Regions from separate parts of the Paenibacillus sp. CR_12 genome, predicted to be linked through region 1. Evidence: riboswitches for the same ligand, from Rfam matches in the RefSeq annotation. Region 1 holds a riboswitch; each other region holds the start of a gene.
The links. A riboswitch is a leader RNA that binds a small molecule or an ion and turns the genes downstream of it on or off. The one in region 1 is predicted to bind ZMP and ZTP.

Region 2: it holds a riboswitch for ZMP and ZTP, as region 1 does, so the genes downstream of both, RB297_RS07930 (bifunctional 5,10-methylenetetrahydrofolate dehydrogenase/5,10-methenyltetrahydrofolate cyclohydrolase) here and rpiB (ribose 5-phosphate isomerase B) in region 1, are expected to answer to the same signal.
Region 3: it holds a riboswitch for ZMP and ZTP, as region 1 does, so the genes downstream of both, purT (phosphoribosylglycinamide formyltransferase 2) here and rpiB (ribose 5-phosphate isomerase B) in region 1, are expected to answer to the same signal.

What each region holds. Positions count from the first base shown of each region.
Region 1 covers NZ_JAVFHO010000006.1:157,719-165,678, reverse strand. The annotation lists gene RB297_RS22410 (FtsW/RodA/SpoVE family cell cycle protein) at 1-400, shown strand, start outside; gene spoIIR (stage II sporulation protein R) at 624-1,319, shown strand; gene RB297_RS22400 (L-threonylcarbamoyladenylate synthase) at 1,818-2,996, shown strand; gene RB297_RS22395 (manganese efflux pump MntP) at 3,066-3,629, shown strand; gene RB297_RS22390 (low molecular weight protein arginine phosphatase) at 3,684-4,271, shown strand; ZMP/ZTP riboswitch at 4,379-4,460, shown strand; gene rpiB (ribose 5-phosphate isomerase B) at 4,575-5,039, shown strand; gene RB297_RS22380 (TIGR01440 family protein) at 5,119-5,703, shown strand; gene RB297_RS22375 (serine hydroxymethyltransferase) at 5,794-7,044, shown strand; gene upp (uracil phosphoribosyltransferase) at 7,380-7,960, shown strand, end outside.
Region 2 covers NZ_JAVFHO010000002.1:940,976-948,935, reverse strand. The annotation lists gene RB297_RS07955 (MarR family winged helix-turn-helix transcriptional regulator) at 1-122, opposite strand, end outside; gene RB297_RS07950 (YolD-like family protein) at 434-685, shown strand; gene RB297_RS07945 (CobW family GTP-binding protein) at 763-1,866, opposite strand; gene RB297_RS07940 (TIGR03943 family putative permease subunit) at 1,863-2,840, opposite strand; gene RB297_RS07935 (permease) at 2,948-3,958, opposite strand; ZMP/ZTP riboswitch at 4,113-4,192, shown strand; gene RB297_RS07930 (bifunctional 5,10-methylenetetrahydrofolate dehydrogenase/5,10-methenyltetrahydrofolate cyclohydrolase) at 4,259-5,107, shown strand; gene RB297_RS07925 (LacI family DNA-binding transcriptional regulator) at 5,394-6,386, shown strand; gene RB297_RS07920 (glycoside hydrolase family 32 protein) at 6,558-7,960, shown strand, end outside.
Region 3 covers NZ_JAVFHO010000002.1:768,836-776,795, reverse strand. The annotation lists gene RB297_RS07110 (ATP-binding protein) at 1-852, opposite strand, end outside; gene dapA (4-hydroxy-tetrahydrodipicolinate synthase) at 1,119-1,994, opposite strand; gene RB297_RS07100 (LysR family transcriptional regulator) at 2,106-2,981, shown strand; ZMP/ZTP riboswitch at 3,042-3,123, shown strand; gene purT (phosphoribosylglycinamide formyltransferase 2) at 3,206-4,366, shown strand; gene RB297_RS07090 (MATE family efflux transporter) at 4,684-6,042, shown strand; gene RB297_RS07085 (response regulator) at 6,239-7,873, shown strand; gene RB297_RS07080 (cache domain-containing sensor histidine kinase) at 7,881-7,960, shown strand, end outside.

The DNA.
Region 1 (7,960 bases):
GGGCCGGGTGCCTTATGCGTACTCCGACTCCATCTTTGTGCAGATTGCCGAGGAGTTCGGATTTATTGGTTCCTCCGTCCTGCTGTTGTTGTATTTCATCCTGATCCATCGGCTGATCCTGATCTCCCTGGAATCCCGGGAGCGTGCGGGACCGTTTCTAATCATAGGAATCGTGGCCATGTTTTTATATCAGATCTTCGAGAATATCGGGATGTTTATCGGTTTGATGCCGCTGACGGGGATTACGCTGCCCTTCATCAGTTACGGGGGAACGTCCCTTGTGATTAGCATGGCGAGTCTCGGGGTCGCCATGAGCGTCAAGCTGCATGGTCAGGAAGTGGAGGAAGATATGCCGGATCCGCATGCTTATCGCCCAGCGGCCGCTAAGCAGCAGGCTTGATGGTCGGGTGGAACTTCGCCGCGGTCTGGAAAATAACCAAAACCGAATCGTCATTTATATGAGAGGATGCCGTTCCCATGGGAACGGCATCTTTTTTGTTAAAGTCGTGACGCGCCAATCTATGAATTTTTTTCGATTTGCTAGATTCCATGTTTATATCTTTTTCAGTCGGACATACTGATAGCATCATAGAGTTTCGTTCATAGAGAGGCGGTTGTCCGAGATGAAAAATTATAGTGAAACCCTCCGTATTATCGTGAAAAAAATGGTTGTGCTCTTATCCTGCATGTTTATGGTCATCATGGCTTGGGAGGGGCAGCAGATCGATGCTTCCGTTGTCGGCGGTCCGATCCCTCAAGAATCGATACGGCTTCGCATTCTCGCGAATTCAGATAACCCGTCCGATCAGCTCGTCAAAAGAGAGATTCGTGACGCGGTCGTTGAGCAAATGCAGCTGTGGGTCCTGCAGCTGGAGAACCCGCAAAGCCTGGAAGACGCCAAAGCATTAACCCGGCAGCATCTTCCGGAAATCCGCCAGCTGGTGGGTGAAGAGCTGAGAAAAAGAGGCATTACCTACAATTATCATGTAGAGCTTGGCGTCGTGCCGTTCCCGACCAAATTGTACGGGGGCACGGTGTATCCGGCGGGCGATTACGATGCGCTGCGGATTACGCTAGGCGAAGGCCAAGGACAAAACTGGTGGTGCGTCCTGTTCCCGCCGCTTTGCTTCATCGACGGCGGCAGCGGGGATGCGGCAGCTCAGCCTGTCGAGAAGGGGATCCAAACGGTGTCCGCCGATGCGGGCGACGCTTCTCCGGAGGAAGCGCCGAAGAAGGCAAGCGAAAGCGAGCCGGAGGTCCGCTTCTTCCTGTGGGATATGTTCCTGGGCCTCTGGAATTGGGTGGCGAGCTTATTCTAGGATGATCCCGCGTATTGATTTCCAATACGGACAGGGTATGATAAACTTGGATGAAGAAGTACGTGTTCAAAAAGGTGGATTTTCAGCACCGAGAAGGTTGGATGAAGCTAGGGACTGAGGAGTGGAGCGTACGTTTTGGGTACGTGAGCACCGGAAGGCCCGGCTGAATTCAAGATTCGATGCCGAGCTGCTTCTTGATTCGCTTCGTGTTAGATATAGGATTTATAAGTTATCAACGGAGTTGATGAAATTCTATATCGCAAGAAAACCTACCTATGCATCGCGGTCGCTCATCCTTGAAGTGGCTTCGATGAGGGGTTTTCTTATCAAAAGCGGACTTTTTGAACAACCTCTAGAAGAGTGCTTTCTCTTTGGCGCGACCGGTTTCCATGGGAACCGGCACGGGACTGAAGAACGAGAAGCGCTTTTTCTTTTGGAGTATAGGCAAAACGCGTTTGGATGTTTATATATTTCATATACAGAAAGCTTGGGATAGGTATGGAACAGAACGGAAATGACAAGGAACGCAACCTGCAGCGGGAACAAGGCTCCCGGAATGCTGCATCGAAGCCAACCAAAGTGTGGCACGTCTTAAGCTCCCTCTCCAAGGAGAGCCTCGGGTCCGAGAAGGAAGCGAAGCAGGCGCTGCACGAAGCAGGCCAGGTGCTTGCACAGGGCGGTACGGTGGCTTTTCCGACGGAAACGGTGTACGGACTTGGTGCTGACGCCGGCAATACGGAGGCGGTCGAGCGCATCTTCGCCGCCAAAGGTCGGCCATCGGACAATCCGTTGATCGTGCATATCTCGGAGCTGGCTCAGCTTGACGGCTTGGTCCAGCAGGTGAACGAGACGGAGCGGGCGCTGATGGCGTCGTTCTGGCCCGGACCGCTGTCGCTGGTGCTGCCCGTGAAACCGGGCGCCGTATCGCCTCGCGTGACGGCCGGGCTCGATACGGTTGCCGTGCGGATGCCGGATCACCCCGTGGCGCTGGCTCTGATCAGCGCCGCCGGTTGTCCGCTTGCCGCACCGAGCGCGAATCGCTCCGGCCGGCCAAGCCCGACGCTGGCCAGCCATGTGCTGGAGGATCTGGCGGGGGCGATCGACGGCGTGCTCGACGGCGGCCCGGCCGGGGTGGGCGTCGAGTCGACGGTGGTGCAGGTCGGCGAAGACGGTGCCGTCACGGTGCTCCGCCCGGGCGGCGTCACGGCCGAGCAGCTTGCCGCGGTGGCGGCAAGCGTGCGCCAGGACCCGGCGCTGCAGCGCGCCGCCGGGGAGGCGGAGAGCCCGGCGCCGCGCTCGCCGGGCATGAAGTACACGCACTACGCACCGAAGGGTGCGATGTGCGTGGTGCAGGGCCCGCGTGCCGAAGCGGTGTCGGCACGCATCGCGGCCGAGCTCGAGGCGGCGGCCCGGCGCGGGGAGGTGACCGGCGTGCTGTCGTTCGACGAGCACATCGGTCGCTACCGCGCGGACGTTGCCGTCTCGCTCGGCAGCCTGGCCGCGCCGGAGGAAGCGGCCCGCCGGCTGTACGCCGGCCTGCGCCGCTTCGATGAAGAAGGCGCGACTTTCATCCTGGCCGAAGCGTGCCCGGAGCAGGGGCTTGGCGCAGCCGTCATGAACCGGCTGCTGAAGGCCGCGGGACATCACATCATCCACGTCAATGCCGATGCTGATTGAACGGTTTTAGCATGATTTCCCCCTTGTCCGCATATGGTGTACAAGACCATGGGACTTGGGGGAATGGGGATGTTGGAGGCGTCTGTCCAATCGGGACAGCTTGCGGCGATTCTGCTGATGGCGGTTGCACTCGGGCTAGACGCATTTTCGCTTGGCATCGGAGTCGGAATGAGAGGCGGCATGCGCTTAGGCCATATGCTGGGCATCAGCTTCATGATCGCAATGTTTCACATGCTAATGCCGCTGGCGGGCTTGTTTGCCGGCCGCTATGTAGGTATGCTGCTGGGTCACGTCACAGGGCTTGCAGCCGGCGGGCTGCTCCTCCTGCTGGGCGGGCATATGCTGTATAATTCTTGGCGGGGCGGGGAAGGTCAGCGCATTCATCCTACCGCGTTCTTGGGCATGCTGCTGTTTTCGCTCAGCGTCAGCATCGACTCCTTCTCGGTAGGCGTTTCGCTCGGGATGTTCGTGGATGATGTGCTGCTGATCGTGATCTCCTTCGGTGTCGTGGGCGGTTTGCTGTCCATTCTTGGCCTGCTGCTCGGCCGTCAGGCGAGCAACAAGCTGGGGGAGTACGGCGAGATGCTGGGCGGACTGATTTTGATCATCTTTGGCGTGATGTTTATCTTTTGATGCAATATTTGTTACAATAATCCCAAAACAACCTACAACGGGAGGTACGGGACCGTGAAAAATATATTGTTTGTCTGCACGGGGAATACCTGCCGCAGCCCGATGGCGGAAGGGATGCTGCGCAAGCTCGCCAAACAGCGGGGCATTCCCCTGGAAACGCAATCCGCCGGCGTCTCGGCCGTGGACGGCATGCCGGTATCCCGTCATGCGGAATCGATACTGCGGGACCAGGATATTCAAGATCGTTTGGTATCTAAGCCGCTGACCGCGAATCTTGTGGAATGGGCAGACCTGATTCTGACGCTGACCCAGTCGCATAAGCAGTATGCGATTCGGCAGTTCCCGCATGCGGCCGACAAGATGCACACGCTGAAGGAGTTTGTGGAGGATGACCGGCGGGTGCTGGATGATCTGCGGGAGCAGGACAGCCTGTACGCGACGCTTGAGCTGGCCAGATCGCTGGGCCGCGATGTCAGCGACCGCGACCGGGAGCGTCTGATCGAGCTGCGCCAGCGCATTCCGAGCTTCGATATCTCCGATCCTTTCGGCGGCTCGCGGGAGGAATACGAGGCGACGGCGGCGGAGATTCGGACGGCGCTCTTCCGCCTGCTGGACAAGCTGGAAGCGGATCAGCATAAATAGGATTGGGTTCCACGGAAGCGAAGAGTGAATCTGGATCCGGGCTCAATCTGGCTAAAAAAGCCGCTTGCCTTTCGCAGGGTATTGCTTTAAGATGAAGGTGAAAAACATGAATCCGATGTAACTGGCGACGAAGTGGATGAAACCACGATGGAGCATCGGAATATACGGCCGGTCGCCTGGGCAAAGAGCATTTGGAGCACAATACGTGCGCCGACTGCTCTTTTTTCGTCTTTTGCGTGGAGTTTGGGTTATAATGAAACAAGCTAAAACGCAAAAGCGAACATTCGAGGGGGTTTTTCATAGATGAAAATTGCATTGGGTACCGATCATGCCGGCATTCGTCTGAAAGAGGAGATCGTGGAGGTCATTCGGGGTCTTGGACACGAGGTGGAGGATCTTGGCTGCGGCTGTTCCGATTCCGTGGATTATCCCGATTACGCGCTTCCGGTGTGCGAGAAGGTGGTCTCGGGTGAAGCGGATCGGGGCATTCTGATCTGCGGAACGGGAATCGGCATGAGCATTGCCGCCAACAAGGTGCCGGGCATCCGCTGCGCGCTGACGCATGATGTATTTTCGGCCAAAGCCACGCGTGAGCATAATGACAGCAACGTGATTGCGCTGGGCGAGCGCGTCGTCGGCCCCGGGCTTGCTGCCGAGATCGTCAGCGCATGGCTGACAACGGATTTCAGCCAGGGCGAACGCCATGTCGGCCGCGTGAACAAGATCAAGGCCATCGAGGAGCGTTACCTGAAGAGCGAATCGCGATAGGTCGACGCGTAAGCTGCTGCGGTTATTGCGTATGGAATGAAGCATCTTCTGTGAAAAAATTCATCGGGAGGACTGTGACATGACGGATATCTCCAAGGTTTCCTTGAGCGAACAGACGGCGCGGATCGTCCGCGAGCTGGCCGAAGCGGCAGCCTTAGGACCGGGCAAGGTGCTGGTCATCGGAGCCAGCACCAGTGAAGTGGTCGGACGCCGGATCGGCACGGGCGGCGCTCTTGAAACGGCGCAGCAGCTTCTTCAGGGCATTGCCGAGGTTCAAGCGGAATTCAGCTTCGCTGTAGCCTATCAATGCTGTGAGCATTTGAACCGGGCGCTAGTCATGGAGCGGGGGCTGCTTGAAGAGCTGCGCCTGACGGAAGTGGCGGCTGTACCGATTCCGGGGGCGGGAGGCTCCATGGCCTCGGCGGCGTATCGGAGTATGAAGGAGCCCTGCCTTGCGGAATCCATTGAGGCCCATGCGGGTGTCGATATCGGCGAGACGCTGATCGGCATGCATTTGCGAAGAGTGGCGGTTCCGTTCAGGCCGAGCGAGCGTTATATCGGCGATGCGCGCGTAACGGCGGCTTACACCCGGCCGAAGCTGATCGGCGGAGAACGCGCCGTGTACCGGCTTGAGCAGCGGGATGATTCCACGCTGTGCGATTGATTCGAATGAGAGCCCGCTTTAGTCATTAGGTAAACTTGTAGTCTTGACTTGGCAAGAGAAAATAACGATTGATTATGGGAGGATATGAACATGATGGAACATTTGCGGAAGAATGACCCGGCTGTATTGGAAGCGATGGATTTGGAACTGAAGCGTCAACGCAGCAACATTGAGCTGATTGCCTCCGAGAACATCGTCAGCGAAGCGGTTATGGAAGCCATGGGGACGGTGCTGACGAATAAATATGCGGAAGGCTACCCTGGCAAGCGTTATTACGGCGGCTGTGAGCGAGTGGATATCGTGGAGGATATCGCCCGTGACCGCGCGAAGGAATTGTTCGGTGCCGAGCATGCCAACGTTCAGCCGCACTCCGGCGCCCAAGCGAACATGGCGGTGTATTTGGCTGCGCTCAAGCCTGGAGATACCGTGCTCGGCATGAACCTGGCCCACGGCGGCCATTTGACTCACGGAAGCCCGGTTAACGCGTCCGGCCTTCTGTACAATTTCGTTGCATACGGCGTGCAGGAAGACACGTTCCTTATCGATTACGACGAAGTCCGCAAAGCGGCTTTCAAACACCGTCCTCGTCTGATCGTGGCGGGTGCAAGTGCATATCCTCGCATTATTGATTTCGAGAAGCTTGCTGCCATCGCGAACGACGTAGGCGCATTGTTCATGGTCGATATGGCTCATATTGCGGGTCTTGTTGCCGCGGGTCTTCACCCGAATCCGGTTCCGCATGCCCATTTCGTAACCACCACGACGCACAAGACTCTTCGCGGACCTCGCGGCGGCATGATCCTGTGCAAGAAGGCATGGGCACAGGCGATCGACAAAGCGGTGTTCCCAGGCTCCCAGGGCGGACCGCTCATGCATGTCATTGCTTCCAAGGCCGTTGCGCTTGGCGAAGCATTGGATCCGTCCTTCAAGACGTATGCAGAGAACGTCGTGAAGAACGCGAAAGTGCTGGCTGACACCCTGATCGAGGAAGGCCTGAACATCGTTTCCGGCGGAACCGATAACCATCTGATGCTGGTCGATACCCGCAATCTGGACATCACCGGCAAAGACGCAGAGAAGGTGCTGGATTCCATCGGGATTACCGTCAACAAGAACGCCATCCCGTTTGATCCGACGAGCCCGTTTGTCACGAGCGGTATCCGTATCGGTACGCCGGCAGTAACCTCCCGCGGCATGGATGAGCAGGCGATGGTGAAAATCGCGAAGATTATTGCCATGACCTTGAAGCAGCCTAAAGACGAAGCAACGCTGGAAAAAGCGGGCCGTTTGGTGGCTGAGCTTACGGATCAATATCCTCTTTATGCCGAAATGAAATATTAATCACAGTTTCGTCAGCATAAGAGGCCTATGATAAGAGGACCCCACCTGAAGGTGGGGTCCTCTTTTAGGAGCTGTCACATTCTGGCCAGATTGCTATGCTCGCATGCTCCCGGTCGGGTCGCTTGGCGGTGAGGATCAATATAGGCGAAAATGGAAAACCTAGGTGCAGGGCTGACGAAGATCCGGTTATAAGGTCAAAACTCACGGAAATAAACATGACTCGTGCAGGTGTCAATTGACTAGAGGGAATGATATAATAGACAGGATTTATGGAGCTCACAAGTATTTACGCCCATATTGAAATAACATTTGCATTCAAACCGGAGGGACCAGACATGGGAAAATTGGTGATTTGTGATCACCCGTTGATTCAACACAAACTTACATTTATACGCGATATGCGGACTAACACAAAAGACTTTCGCGAATTGGTAGACGAAGTCGCGACTTTGATGGCTTATGAAATTACGCGGGAGGTTCCTCTTGAATCGATATCTGTTCAGACGCCGGTAGCCGAAACCCAAGGGAAAGTCATTTCCGGCCGGATGCTCGGCCTCGTGCCGATCCTGCGTGCGGGTCTTGGCATGCTGGACGGCGTGGTCAAGCTGCTTCCCGCTGCCAAGGTAGGGCATGTCGGATTGTTCCGCGACCCGGAAACGCTTCAGCCCGTGGAATATTATACGAAGCTTCCAACCGACGTGACGGAGCGGGAATTGATCGTCATCGATCCGATGCTGGCAACGGGCGGATCGGCCATCGCTGCAATCGACGTGCTGAAGAAGCGCGGCTGCACCCAGATCAAGATGATGAATCTCGTGGCTGCGCCGGAAGGCGTAAAGGCCGTGCATGACGTCCATCCGGACGTGGATATTTACGTTGCTGCTCTGGATGAAGGGCTCAACGACCACGGCTACAT
Region 2 (7,960 bases), on a different contig from region 1:
GCCTTCTGGAGATCCGACTGGCTAATTTCGCCGCCGGTCAGTTTGCAGAGGAGTTCCAGCCGATTGGGACTAACACCGGCACATCGTTCAAACCGAGTCGCAATGTGCTTATTCAGATGCATTAGCAAGTACAGCAGGTCTTGTGTATGGCATGTAGAGATGATAAAGACCTCCTTCAATTCATTGACTGGTCAATGGTTGATGGGTCAATCATATAGGATTATTTTCTGAAAATCAAGTCTTTTGTATAAAAAAGCGAATCGAGTCCATAGTTCCTTCAGATATTCTGAATCCTGGGAGAGCCCGAGAATTCTGAATCGCATTTGATGTATAATAGGTAGTAGATTCCTAATTCATAGAATGGATGAAAGATTCGTTTTCATTGAGAATGTAATGCTGACGCATGAACAACATAAATCAGGAGGACAAGATCATGGCAAAAGCAAAAGTTCCAAAGCGACCCACTAGGGATGAGTTTGTACTGGAAGAGCTCGGAAATCAGCTAACGGAAGCTTACCAGGAGGAATCGGTCATCGTACTGACGGTCTGGGGATGGGAAGAGGCGGTCCGCGGACAAATCGATCAAATGGACTCCCGCACAGGGAAGGTGCATATGAAACAGAACGGCGTCATTACGAAGGTTCCTTTTATGGATATTATGGAAGTGAATTATCCTAGGGACTAATCATAAACGAACCGAAAAAAAGGAGATCCCTGAGGATCTCCTTATCTTTTATTCATATCCCTGCATGCATTCAAATGTCACTGCACCACGCCGCTGAGCAAGTCCTCCCACTGCTGGACAATGCGCGTTTTATCCAGGCGATGGCCGATTAACGTAAGATAGCCGCGCTGCAGCTTCAGCGTGCTGGGCTCGATGGCAAGCTGTGAACCTGCCCACTGAACCAGGGAGGGACCCGTGGAGAGCTGAATATATCCTTTGGCCCGTAGCAGGTCGGAACCGCGTGCAGCGAGAAAGGTTTCGATGAGGCTGATCTCAAGCGGGAAAGGGGTTGGAGCAGATAAAGTCAAGGTATCCAGGCCGGTATAGGAATGGCTGCCATGCCCGGCCTCTTCTCCGTGACCATGGCGATGCTCATTATGAGTGAAAGCTCCTTCATGGTTGCGGCGCCCCAGCTTGCTCCGATCTTCTTCGCCGCTCCAAGCGCTGCCTTGCAGGCGGTCCGCAGGACTCCCTTGCCGGTTGGAAGCATGAGATGAATGGCTATGATTCTCCGTTGGCTCTAGCTGAAGGGCCGCAAACATTTCATGCTCATCCAAACGGCTGTAGTCGGTTACGGACAGGCTTGCCGTCGTATTGATTTTTCTAATGGAGGTAATGACTTTATGGATCTGTTTCTCTTCGCATTCTCCCGCCTTGTTCAGGATGATCCGGTCCGCGAAGCTGATTTGTCCCCGCAGGGTACGGACCAGCTCGCGACTGGATGCAAAGAAGCTGTTATACTCGAGGAATTTGCTGCAGTCGGCCAAGGCGATTTTGCCACGGATCGATATTCGATCCACCAGTGTCGGATCCTGCAAATCCTCAAGAATCTGTTCAGGATTCGCCACTCCGGTCGTCTCGATGAAGACGAGATCGGGCTTCCGATCTAACAGGCTTTTCAGGGCTTGCCCCAGCTCGTCTCGTTTGGTGCAGCAGATGCAGCCGTCAAGCAGCTTCTCGATCGGAAGATCAGGCATTTCACCGGATAGGATATCGCCATCCACGTCCTGTTCGCCCATCTCATTCATCAGGACGGCGGTTCTCCATTGCCGATTGGCGGCATACGCCAGCAGCCTGAGGAGCAGCGTGGTTTTGCCGCTCCCCAAAAATCCGCTAATCAGCACGACGGGTATCTTGTTCATTTATTGATTACCTCCTTGGTCTCGATATCATTCGAATACAGTTCATCAAACTCTGCGACAGAGTCGGGATTCGTGAAAATGTAAGGGGATGACGGCTGCTCGATCGGCTGAATCCGTTCCGCTTGAATCTGCAGCGTTTCCTTACCGTCCGAGGTGGTGACCTGGATCGTGCCATCGATCTGAACCCACGCGTCATTCGCGAATGACGAAGCATTCGCGGCGCGCACCATGACCCCGAACGGGACGGCGTCTGCTGTGCAGCACATCACGAGGAAGCGGCTGACGGCGAAGGCGTCTTCGTTCATATGTCCATCGCGGAAAACAAATCCTTGGACGGTGATGGCCTTTCCTTGAAAATGCTGTTTGTACATATCCATGGCCCCAACGGTCTCCGAGAAAATGTCCGGCTCCACTCGGATGACGGGTAAGGTATATAAGCGCTTGGCCAGCTCCGCGAATTCCACGCTGTAGATGTCTTTGGGAACAAAACGCTCGTTCAGTGCGATGTCCTCCGCTGCCGCCAGGTCATCATTCGTTCCATGCTTCTCCATGCCCGAAACGGCGGGAGCATTCCGCTCCTCGGTTTTACGGCGAACATCGGGGTTCGGATAGGTGTAGATCATGCCTTTTTTGGCCGCCATATCGCTGCCGAGGGCTTGGTCCGGCAGGAGCAGGCCGAACAGCAGCGGCACCGTGAATAACCCGTAAACCGATATGTTTTTGATCAGTCCGCTGGGCAGGGGGTGCTCGCAATCGCACACCTCGCCGGAAGCTCCCGCAATGGCGTGCCACAGCATGCCGAAAGCTATGAACAACAGCGGCACCGGACAGAGCAGAAGCAGGGTCTGCATATGGGGAGCCAAGTAATAGTCCAGCGAATTTGATGCGTTCAGATGCATGATATAGGCGGCCAGAGCTGCGATAAGCAGCGATCGCAGTATATAGTGGCTTCGCAGGCTCAGACGGGGCTTCACGTCCCGAACACCTCCAATCTCAAGTGGATATCCGAAGGCATAACAGCCTGAAGGTGCCGTTATTCCAACCGTTTTCGTGTATTGCCACTCCAGTTTGTTTACTACACCTAACCGCCGAATAGCGCGTTGACGGCTACAGAGCCGATAAAGACAAGCGTAATCACCAGCAGGCTTAAGCCGATCACGAATTTGGTCTTGAAGGTAGCCGACAGCATGAGCAGGCTTTTGAAATCCAGCATCGGGCCGAGAACCAGGAAGGAAACCAGCGGGCCGACGGTAAAGGTGTGCGTGAATGCCGATGCCACGAAGGCGTCCGAAGTTGAGCAAAGGGAGAGGATGAAGGCAAAGCCCATCATGAACAGATAGGAGGCGGCAGGACCGTTCCCCAGAGCCAGCAGCTCCTCCCTCGGAATGAAGGATTGGATGCAGGCCGTCAGGAAAGCGCCCAGGACTAAATATTTGCACATCTCGATCAGCTCGTCTCCGGCGTGGACAAACATGCTTCTCCAGGTTTTGGGATGCTCATGCAACAAACGTTCCCCCTTGCTGGAGCCCTGTTCGGCGAACTCTTGAAAGGAACGCTTCAGGGGGCTGCTTCTTGAAAAAACATAAACGAGCAAACCCGTCGTCACCGCGACTGCAAAAGCCAGTCCCATTCGTCCGATCGTCACTTCGGGATGTGAACGGAAGGCCATGATCGTTGATGCGAATACAATGGGATTCAGAATAGGACCGCTGAGGATAAAGGTGACGGCGATATAGGCGGGCATCCCCTTCAGCATCAACCTGCGAACGACCGGGATCATCCCGCATTCGCAGATGGGAAACAGGATGCCGAGCATGGAAGCGAACAGGACGCCAACCATCGGATTCTTCGGCGTGAGACGCCGCACCCATTGCTCTTGTACGAACAGCTGCAGAAGGGACGACAGCAGCACTCCAAGCAAAATGAAAGGAAGTGCCTCAAGGAAGATGCCCGTGAAGACGGTTTTAACCTGCTGCAGGTCTTGGCTGGGTATGGGGTTTAAGTCCCTCTGCAGCCATATCGTCAAGACCGGAATCACGAACGCAAGCGGCAGTATAAAGGGCAGCATTTTGAAGATCGCCGGATATCTCATCAAGGCCTCCTGGAGCGAATTGTTCTTAAGACATTCTATGCTTGTACCATCGGCAACATACGTGATTTCAGGCAATAAATCAAAAACTTTACGATTAAAGGGCGGCCGCATAGCCGGTGGCGCGAAGTCCAAAGTCGTGATATATTAAAAAAAGTTATCCCTGTGTTACTGGCGTAGCTTGGGTTACCAAGAGGGAGCACATGGGATCATATGCCGTACGCCTGGGCAAGAGGTAAGGAGACGTTCGAGTCGCCTTGCCTCTTTATGTTTTTTAATACAATGGCGAAGGAGCGGATTAGCATGAGTAAGGAACCCGTAATTTTGGATGGAAAAAAAGTATCCGATGATATCAAGGCAAAGCTGGCGGTGAAGGTACAGGAATTGAAACAGCAAGGGGTAACCCCTTGTCTGGCAACGATTCTGGTTGGCGATGATCCTGCTTCGGCGACCTATGTGCGGATGAAGGGAAATGCGTGCGAGCGGCTTGGCATCATATCCAAAAAAGTAGTGCTGGAGACATCGACAACGACGGAGGAGCTGATCGCTGCGATTCAAGCACTGAACGAGGATCCGAACGTCCACGGTATTCTGCTTCAGCACCCGGTACCGCACCATATCGATGAGCGGGCGGCTTTTGATGCCATCGACATTAAAAAAGACGTGGATGGAGTAACCACGCTCGGGTTCTCGCAAAATGCGTTTGGTTTCGCCGATTACCCGTCATGTACGCCGGCGGCGATTATCGCGATTATGGACTATTACAGCCTGCCGATCGAAGGGAAGCATGCGGTGGTGGTCGGACGCAGTCCGATTCTGGGCAAGCCGGTATCGATGATGCTGCTCAATCGCAACGCCACGGTTACGATCTGCCATTCGAGAACGAAGAACCTTGGGGAGATTGTGTCCCAAGCGGATATTGTGGTTGCGGCCGTAGGCAAGCCTAATTTCATTCAAGGGGACTGGATCAAGCCGGGTGCCGTCGTGTTGGACGCCGGTTACAATAAAGGGAATATCGGGGACTGCGATTACGAAGCCTGTGCCAAGGCGGCTTCCGCAATCACGCCGGTACCGGCGGGCGTCGGCCCCGTGACGATAGCGACATTGCTGAAGCATACCGTCGAATCGGCCGAGCGAACCGTCCAAGCTTAAGGGAATGCACTTGACTACTTGCATGTGAAGCAAGGCTGCACCCATGAATCATCCCCTTCGAATCTTTCATTTTATGCCAGAGCCTGCAAATATGGACCATGCAATGCTAGGCTTGGAGCCCGCATTTCACGGACCCCTGGACGTCATGGTATAGTTAGGAATAAGAGAAATACGAAGGGGAGAGATTCATGTTTATACGAATCATGGCCTGTTGTGCGGGACAACAGGGAGCTCCAGAGAAAGATCCGTTCGATGCAGCGCTGCTAACGGCTCCGGAGATCTTGGCATGAAGAACACGATCGCCGATATTGCCCACAAAGCCGGAGTTGCCAAAAGCACGGTCTCCCGTTTCTTGAACGGAGGATCCGTCAGTCATGCGACACGCCGCAAGATTGAGCAGGTTATTCAGGAAACCGGCTATATCCCGAATTCTTTTGCGCAAAGCCTGAAAGCGAAAAAAACGAGCATGATCGGCACCATTATGCCGCGTCTGGACTCCTTCTCCGCATCGCAGACTGTCGCCGGCATGGACGAAGAATTAAGAAAACACGGATATCAGCTACTGATCATCAACGCAAGCCAGGATTTATCCAGGGAGATCGAAGCGCTGTATGATCTCGCCAGACAAAAAATATCAGGCATTATTCTGTTCGCCACGCAGGTGACGGAAACCCATCTTGCCGCGATTCAAGAGATCGGCATTCCGGTCATTCTGCTCGGACAACAGCATGAACATGTCCACAGCATGATCTATAACGATTATGCCGCAGGTTATGACATGGGCCGGTACGTGCTGTCGATGGGACATCGTCAAATTGCCTATATCGGGGTGACGGAAAAGGACGTAGCCGTCGGAGTCAAGCGGAAGGAAGGGTTCCTCAAAGCGGTAAGCGAGTATGAAGAGGCGGAAGCGGTTCTCTATGAGAGTGGATTCAAGATGTCGGATGGTGTGAAGACGGCATGCTCCATGTTTGAGCTTCACCGAACGCTGCCAACGGCCGTGGTCTGCGCCACGGACAACATTGCGCTAGGCGTGATGAAAGCGGCGCACATGAAAGGCATCTCTATTCCCGACCAACTTTCCGTGACCGGATTTGGCGGATACGACGTAACCGAGGTGATTCATCCCGGGTTAACAACGGTGAAATATGGATATTTCCAAGCGGGCCACCTCGCGGCACAGCATATTATGAAGCTGGTCAACGACGAGCCGGTGGATTTCCTGACGGTCATGAATTGCGAGATGATTCATCGGGAAAGCGTTGACAATCTGAATTAGGTATTTTATACTTCAAATAACGGAACCGGTTCCAATCCGAGTGTTTGCTTGGTATTGGAACTGAGTTCATTATTTTTACCTTTGATTGGAACCGGTTCCACCACAGTAGCGTGCACGTGTTAGCATGTTCAGTTTGATTTTTCAGCAAGCCCATTTATAAGGAGAAGAGATATGGACAGAGAACTGAAATACCGACGCCTGGATCAGGCTTCTCCCGAAGAGCTTTCCTCCATTAGGAAGAAAGTGCGATTAAGCGAATGGAGGCAAAAATTTCACGTGCAGCCCATCATGGGCCTGATGAATGATCCCAATGGATTTTCTTATTACAACGGAGAGTATCACTTGTTTTACCAATGGTTTCCTCTGGGTACGTTTCACGGCTTGAAATACTGGTACCATACTTCCTCGAAAGATCTGGTGTTTTGGCAGAACCAAGGCATCGCTATTGAACCCGGTCACCCGCATGATGCTTATGGCGCTTATTCGGGCAGCGGTATCGTGAAAGATGGCAAACTATGCCTCATGTATACCGGGAATGCCCGGGATGAGGAATGGAACAGGCAATCTTATCAATGCATGGCTGTGATGGACCGCGACGGATCCATCACGAAGCTCGATAAGCCGCTGATCGACCATGTGCCGGACGGATATACCGAACACTTCAGGGATCCGAAAGTATGGCAAGACAAAGACAAGTACCGGTTCGTCATCGGTGCCCAAAGGGTTAACCAGACAGGTGCGGCTGTCGTTTATGAATCCTCGGATTTGTTGGTTTGGGAATTCAAGGGGGAGATACAAACCCGGCTTCAGCATTTCGGCTATATGTGGGAATGCCCCGACTATTTTGAACTGGATGGCCAGGGCGTGCTTCTGTTTTCCCCGCAAGGGCTGCTTCCGGAGGACGACCATTTTCGAAACATTTACCAATCCGGCTATATTTCAGGCAAGCCGCTCAATAGGAATACGCTGGAGTTTGATCACGGTCCCTTTTGCGAGCTGGACAGAGGTTTTGATTTCTACGCGCCGCAGACCATGCTGGATGAGAAAGACCGGCGCATCATGGTGGGCTGGATGGGTTTGCCGGATATCGGGTATCCCACCGATTCGCATGGCTGGGCCCATTGTTTGACGCTTCCGCGTATGCTTACGTTCCGTGAAGGCAGGCTGATTCAACAGCCGGTTCCCGAGCTTCAAGCGCTCCGCGATCATGCCGCTCAGGCAGTGGATACGCTTCACAGCGAAGTGAAGAGTTACGAGGGGGTTCAAGGAACCGCATTTGAAATGATATGCGAGTTCCAAGCCATCGAGGCGGACGTCGTTGGCATTGAATTTCGGGCTGGCGAAGGGGAACGAACCGTTATTCGATATGAATCCGGCCAACGGAAGGTTACGCTGGATCGCTCTTCTTCGGGTGCAACGATTGTCAGTGATTACGGAGCGGAACGATCCTGTATGCTGCCAACCGAAAGAAATTCGATCAAATTTCATCTGTTCGTGGACATTTCTTCGGTCGAGCTGTTCATCAACGATGGCGAAGAGGTGTTTACAAGCAGAATTTTTCCGAAGTGGAACAG
Region 3 (7,960 bases), on a different contig from region 1:
TGGATTTCGAATTTCATGAGCGATGCCGGCGGCCAATTGGCCGGCGGTCGTCAGCTTCTCGGATTGCATCACGCGGTCCTCTTCCATTCGCTGCTCCGTGATGTCCTTGAAGATGCCGACGGCCGCTTTCTCGCCTTCATATTGTATGATTAACGTGAATCCCGTGACCATCTTCTCCTGCCCGTCCAGACAGCGTATCAGATAATCGACGCTTCCGATTTCTCCGCTCTCGGCATACGTTGCCCTGCGTTTCATCAATGCTTGATGATACGATGCGTCGACGATCACGTCGGTTGAAATGCCCAGCACGTCATGTGAGTGCGTCGCATTGACGAGTCGGAGCGCGGCAGAATTAACATAGTGCACAATGCCTTTTTTAGTTATGAGTACGGAGAGAGGGAGCTCTTCCAGCAGCTGCAGAAACGAATTTTCCTTCTCGTTCAGCTTCTGTTCCTTCTGCTCCAGCTGTTTCATGAGCTGCCTCAGCAGCGATCGATCCTCGAATTGTACCAAGTATCCCTTGGGCCCCCGCTCCGGATCGTGATCAACGCTGCAGCGTGCACTAAGGTATAACTCGCGATCAGACGGATGACGGTAAGCATGTTCAACCGGGGGGACGGATGGCTGATGACCCTGGGCAGCCCTAGCGTTCTGAATCACTCGATTCAATAACTCGCGCAGGCTGTTTTCTTCTTGCGGCGCCCCGGCAGTTAACTCCTGCGGCGAGTAACCCAACAGATCACATAGTGCCGAATTGACCTTAAGAATCGTTCCATCTAGCGATACCAAAGCCATACCGATTACAGATTGTTCGAAGGCAAAATCATGATTAGGGGTGGAATAGGGCAGCACTGCAAGTCTCCTTTCAAATTTCTGGGAGGAATTGAATGTACCCATATTATAAGTGGGGCGATTTCATTCATCAATCCTTTAAAGCGATAGATTTAAGCAGGATTTCTTTTTTTGCGTAAAATGTCAGTATCATCCATCCCATCATCTGCTGATTGAAAGCATGTGCGCCCTATCGCATCCGAATCATCCATTCAAGAAAGGCAAGGCAGCGTATGCGCCCCGCCACTCTTGAGGAGAAATCTATTACGTCCACGATTTAAAGTTTCTCAGTTTTTGAGTGCTTGATCCAAGGATAGCTTGAGCTCATCCGTAATGGTGCCCATCGGCAGGCGCAGGGTGTCGGATGAGATAAGGCCTTGCTTGGCAAGCAGCCATTTTAGCGGAGCGGGATTGGATTCTGCGAACAACTGATGAATAACGGGAAGCAGCACTTCAAACTCCTTTTCGGAACGAGAATAATCCCCTTGGGCAGCTAATTGATACACACGAATAAAAGCCTCGGTATTCACATTGGCCGACGCCAAAATGCCCCCGGATGCACCATGACGCAGCATCTCATGAAAGCGGACATCGTCCCCGCATAGAACAGGCTTCGTATCGTATGGAGACAAGCTTCTCATAAGCTCCGTACTCGCAGTGCTGTCCTTCATTCCGATGACACCGGGGATCTCCATGATTCTTCGAATGGCATCAACCGGTAAGGAAATTCCAGTGCGCGAAGGAACTTCGTACAAAATAACCGGTATCCCCACCTCTGCGACTTTGCAGAAATGTTGTATAATGCCCTCAATCGAAGGGCGGCTGTAATACGGCGTGACCACCAATACCGCGTCTGCCCCGATATGTCCTGCCCATTCCGTCCGCTTCATGCTGGAGAACGTATCGTTGGTACCCGTACCAATAATGACCGGCAATTGCCGTCCGTCCAGACCTTTTCGCGTTTCCTCCACCACCTGAACGACCTCTTCCCAAGTTACCGTCGGCGCCTCTCCGGTCGTACCGTTGATGATCAATCCTTGAATGTCATGGGATAACAAATTCTCCAAATAACGATGATAAGACGGAACATCCAATGCGTATTCATGTGAAAAGGGAGTGACCACCGGAACATAAATACCTCTCAAATCTTGCGGACTCAACATGATCTTTCCTCCATTTCATGAATTGTGGCTTTACTTTACCATGGGAATCGGAATCGGTGTTATCTATAATAATAGATAGTTATTATCAATATTATTGATGAGGAGAAAGCGATGGAACTGATCTATCTGCAAACCTTCAGGGAGGTTGCTGTTCGAAAGAGCTTTACTAAAGCTGCTGACGAATTGGGTTATGCACAATCCAGCGTTACCACCCAGATTCAGAAGCTGGAGAAGGAATACGGCGTCAAGCTGTTTGAACGGTATGGCAGAGGCCTGCGCCTGACGAAGTCAGGGGAGGAGCTGTTCAAGTATGCTGTCCAAATGCTGGATCTGTTCCAGCAGTCTAAGGAAAAGCTGACGAAACAAGGCGGGGGCATCTTATCGATTGGAACGATCGATTCGCTTGCCGCATATTTTCTTCCATCCGTCCTTCATCGGCTAAGACAGGAGCATGAAGATCTTGCCATCCGCTTGCAAACGGATCGTGAAGATAGCATCGTCAGTAAGGTAAGAGAGGGCGAGTACGATCTCGGGCTTATTCTGGAGAACAAACCGGAAGACACTTCATTGAATTGGATCTCGATCCGGGAAGAGCCCCTCCATTTGATTGCCCATCCGGATCATCCGCTTCGCTGGTTGCCCGTCATCGAGCTGGAGCATCTGGCTGATTACGAATGGATTATGACCGAGGATACTTGCAATTACCGAATCATGTTGGAAAAAGTGCTGCGCGCCAGCGGAGCTCCCGTCCGTATTGGTTTGGAATTGGGCAACCCCGAGGCAATAAAAAGATATATCATGTCCGGCACCGGCATCTCCCTATTGCCGAGAATGGTAGCAGAGGAGGAAATCAAGAGGGGAGAGCTGGCGGTTCTTCCCTTTCAACACCCTGACATTCGACTGGACATCCAGATTGTCGTTCATCCTAAGAAGTGGCTGTCACACTCGCTTCAGGATATGATCGAAATGTTGAAGTCTAAATCCTAAGGACGCAGGCTGATATTGCATTTAACGAAAAGATTCAGTATCATTTATGTAACAATGTATAGGTTTATGTGTGACTGGCGTAGCATGGGGGAACCATGAGGGAGCACATGAATGACAACGGCCGTACGCCTGGGCAGAGGTAAGGGAGTTTATTTCCCTTACCTCTTTATTATTTTCTTGGGCTTCTATCGTCTCTGAAACTATGAAAAGGGGATAAAACAACGATGTTCAAAACGAAAAAAATATTGCTGCTGGGATCCGGAGAACTAGGGAAAGAAGTCGTAATTGAAGCACAACGATTGGGTGTCCAAACCGTTGCCGTCGATCGTTATGCCGATGCTCCTGCCATGCACGTTGCCGATCACAGCCATGTGATCGATATGCTGGACGGAGAGAAGCTGCGCGCTATTATTGAGTTGGAAAAGCCGGACCTGATCGTTCCGGAGATTGAAGCGCTGGCTACTGCGGAGCTGGTGAAGCTGGAGGATGAGGGGTTTCGGGTGATTCCTACCGCCAGAGCCGCAAAGCTTACGATGGACCGTGAGGGGATCCGCCGGTTGGCATCAGAGGAGTTGGGACTGCCGACTGCGGACTATCGATTTGCCGATACCTATGAGGAATTCAAGCAGTCTGTCCTGGACATGGGTTTTCCGTGCGTGATCAAACCGTTGATGAGCTCCTCCGGCAAAGGTCAAAGCGTGTGCCGTTCGGAAGGGGATATCGAGTCCTGCTGGAACATCGCCATGGAAGGCGGCCGCGTTCAGAACGGAAGGGTGATCATTGAGGAATTCATTTCATTCCAGTCGGAAATCACGCTTCTGACCGTCCGCTCCGTCAATGGAACAAGCTTCTGTGCGCCGATCGGGCATATTCAGGAAAGCGGAGATTATATCGAATCGTGGCAGCCGCACGACATGTCTGAAGCGCAAATCGAGGAAGCTAAATATATTGCGCGGAAGATTACCGACGAGCTTGGCGGATACGGCTTGTTCGGCGTTGAATTATTTTTGGCCGAGGATAAGGTGTACTTCAGCGAGGTATCCCCGCGTCCGCATGATACTGGGCTGGTTACGCTGGTCACGCAAAATCTATCCGAATTTGCGCTTCATGTCCGTGCCATTCTCGGGTTTCCGATACCAGAGATCGAATTGATCACGCCGGGAGCCAGCCGCCCCCTGAAAGCCGGCCGAGAGCTGGAAGACTATACGATTACAGGCGCCGATCAAGCGCTGGCCGTTCCGAATACGCAGCTTCGCATGTTCGGCAAACCGGTAACCAAGGTCGGAAGACGAGTAGCAGTCGCGCTGTCAACCGCCGGCGATGTCGAAGAAGCGCGGTCACGTGCGAAGCTGGCCTTGGATAAGCTTGCCGTCGAAGAGGCATAAACATCGGAATTCCATAGGGATATCACATGTCATCATGTTGAAAAGGCCAACCGAAATGACCGGTTGGCCTTTTCAGTTATAGAGAAATCAGGGATCCAAATCGGGTACAGACTCTTCGAATGACGAGTACTTGCTTTTAGTTTTGATTTCGGGAATAAATAGGAGAAATTTATGTTCTTTCATGATAAGATACACAAGAATACAAACGACCCTCACCCATTATAATGTTTCCATTCGATGCGATAAGCGCTGTTTGAAGCATAATATTTCAAATAAATCTTTAGAGGAACGTTTATTGACGGCATAGGAGAATCTACATGAGAGACATGACGCAAGGAAGTCCGATCAAGCTGATTATCATGTTTACCATCCCGCTTTTGATCGGTAATATTTTTCAACAATTTTACAACATGGCAGACACCCTAATCGTGGGACGTACCATAGGCGTAAACGCACTTGCAGCCGTTGGCTCGACAGGCAGCATTTTGTTTTTTGTCATCGGCTTTGCCCAAGGCTTGACGGCTGGCTTGTCTATCATAACGGCACAGCGTTTTGGAGCTAAGGATATCGCAGGCGTCCGCAAAAGCGTGGGAACGAGTGTATGGATCAGTCTGGTGTTCACGGTATTCCTCACCATCGTGAGCGTTATATTTACGAGACCCGTCCTCGTCATGATGAACACCCCTGCCGAAATTTTGGATGATGCGTATTCGTATCTGATCGTCATTAACTGGGGCGTCGGCGCGGCCGTTCTGTTTAATTTGCTGGCTAACCTGCTCCGCGCTCTCGGCGACAGCCGGACGCCGCTTCTCTTCCTGGTCGTTGCAAGCATACTGAACATCGTGCTCGACCTCTTATTCATTCTCGTATTTAAGATGGGAGTAGCCGGAGCCGGACTTGCCACGGTTGTATCGCAGCTGTTCTCCTGCCTGCTCTGTCTGATCTACATTCATAAGAAGGTCCCGCTCCTTCAATTCAAGAATGCCGACTGGTCCATCGATTGGAAATTTATTCGCCAGCATATGTGGGTAGGTTTTCCGATGGGCTTCCAAGCCTCCATCATCGCCATCGGAGCCATTATTCTGCAGATCACGCTAAACGGTCTCGGGGCAACAGCCGTTGCGGCTTATACCGCAGCTCAGAAGATTGATATGCTCGCCACGCAGCCGATGAGTTCCTTCGGGATTACGATGGCGACTTTTGCCGCTCAGAACTTCGGAGCGAATCGCATAGACCGGATCAAACTGGGGGTTAAGCAGTGTATTTGGCTCTCAGGATCATTCAGCATCGTCGTGGGCCTGCTGGTTATATTCGCGGGTCCTGCCGCCGTCAGCCTTTTTGTGGGTCAAGGCCAAGAGGAATTGCTGTCGCTCAGCAGGCTGTATTTCTTATCGAACGGCAGCACCTATCTGCTTCTGTCGCTGCTGTTTATCTACCGCTTCACGCTTCAGGGGCTTGGTCGGAGCTTAATTCCCACTGTGGCGGGCATCATGGAGCTGATCATGCGGGTACTGGCTGCTATCTTCCTGACCGCGCAGATCGGCCTCCTCGGTGCAAGCCTGGCAAATCCGCTGGCTTGGCTGGGCGCCGTTATTCCGCTCGGCATCGCTTACTATCTGAGCATCAAGAGGTTGAGCACGCCGGTAAAACCCGTCTCCGTACCCGTTCAGGCGTAAGGAATGCTGCACAATCGATTTCGGAACGAATCATGACTCGAGGAACAGGGAAGCGCTGTTTCGCTGAAGTCGTGCATTCGTTCTTTTTTTTGTTGCAAAAAACATAATGTGGAAGATTCCCAATTTTGGCGCGGCGAGGTAAGATCACTATAGATTCAGTTTGCAGCCGAACAGGACAGAAACGGGAGGGGTCGCATTGTATAAAGTGCTGTTAGTGGATGATGAAGCCGATGTGAGAGAAGGCCTCGTTCAGGAAATCCAATGGGAAGCCTGCGGATTCGAGATCAAGGGGACGGCGGAGAACGGAAGAGAGGCCGTGGAGGCTGCGGAGCGGTTGGAGCCGGATGTCGTTATTACCGATATCAGTATGCCTTTTCAGGATGGGCTGCAGCTGGCCTCATGGCTAAGGGAGCATCAGCCGCTGTGCAAAATCGTGATTTTGACCGGCTATGACGAATTTGATTACGCCCGCCAAGCGATTACGCTCAGCGTGGATGAGTATTTGCTCAAGCCGTTCTCTGCCGAAAGCTTCATGGAGTTATTAGGCAAGATCAAGGACAAAATCGATATGGAGGTGGCGGAGCGTGAGGACGTTCGCCAATTGAAGGAGCATTACCGGACAAGCCTGCCTTTGCTTCGGGAATCGTTCCTGGCTTCGCTGTTAACCCGAAAATTGCCCCGCTCCATCATTGAGGAGAAAACTCGGAATTACGGCCTTCCGCTGAACGGCGCCTGTTATCTCGCCGCGGTGATGGCTTTATATCCGGCGGCTGAGCATAAGGAGAGTGCTCCATCAAGCTCCCTGCGGCATTCCGGCGATATGGACTTGATGCTGCACGCCATGCTGAACATTGCGAAAGAGCTGATGGATCCCCTTTCTTTTGGAAGCGCATTCATATATCAGGATAGCATCGTGTTCTTGATTACGAATGACGGCTGCGAGGACGAGTCGTGGTTTGGCGACCTGCAGGTCGCACTGGATCGTTTGCTCAAAAGCATTCTTCACTATCTGAAGCTGCCGGTTACGATCGGCGTGGGTTCCAGGGTCCGGACTCTGTCCGATCTTAAGCACTCCTACCAGGATGCGCTGCTGGCGCTGGACTACCGGCTGATTCTCGGCGCCGAGAAAGTCATCTTCATCGATGACGTGGAGAGTCCGAGGCAGGAAGGGGTCCGCCTGGACGAATTGCAGGAGCAAGCGCTGATCCGCAATCTTAAGCTCGGAACCGCGGAGGAATTAAGTGAAGCGATGACGCACATATTCGATGAGCTGATCGGAGCATCCTGCACGATTCAAGAGGTTCAGATCTATCTCCTGGAAGTCGTAACGGCCATACTTCGAACGGCTAAAGAATCCGGGATCGAGCTTGAGGAGATGTTTGGAGCGGGGTATCAGCTGCATGCCGAGATCTTCAAGTTTTCCGGACTACAGGAGGCTAAAGCTTGGCTTCAGGATGTCAGTTTGGCCATCCGCAAGCAAATCTCCAGCTCTAGGCAGCATGCCTATAAAGACATCGTGGAGAAAGCGCTCCAATACACGCGGGAGCATTACGGCGACCCGGATATATCGCTGCAGAAGCTGTGCATGCACCTGCATATCAGCACAGGCTATTTTAGCGGCGTATTCAAAAAAGAGCTCAAAATGACCTATGTGCAGTACTTAATGCAGCTGCGGATGGAAACGGCCAAGGAGCTTTTACGTTCCACCGACCTGAAGGCTTTCGAAATCGCGGAGCGCGTCGGGTTTGCCGATCCGAATTATTTCAGCTTCAGCTTCAAGAAGCAGGTCGGCGTTTCGCCTAAGGAATATCGGGCACAAGCGAGGGGGTAGGGCATCGGTGAAAATCACGTATACGAAGCGATACTCGGTCCTACCTTTTGTTCAACGATGGGTTAAGCGATTCCGGGCGCACAGCAT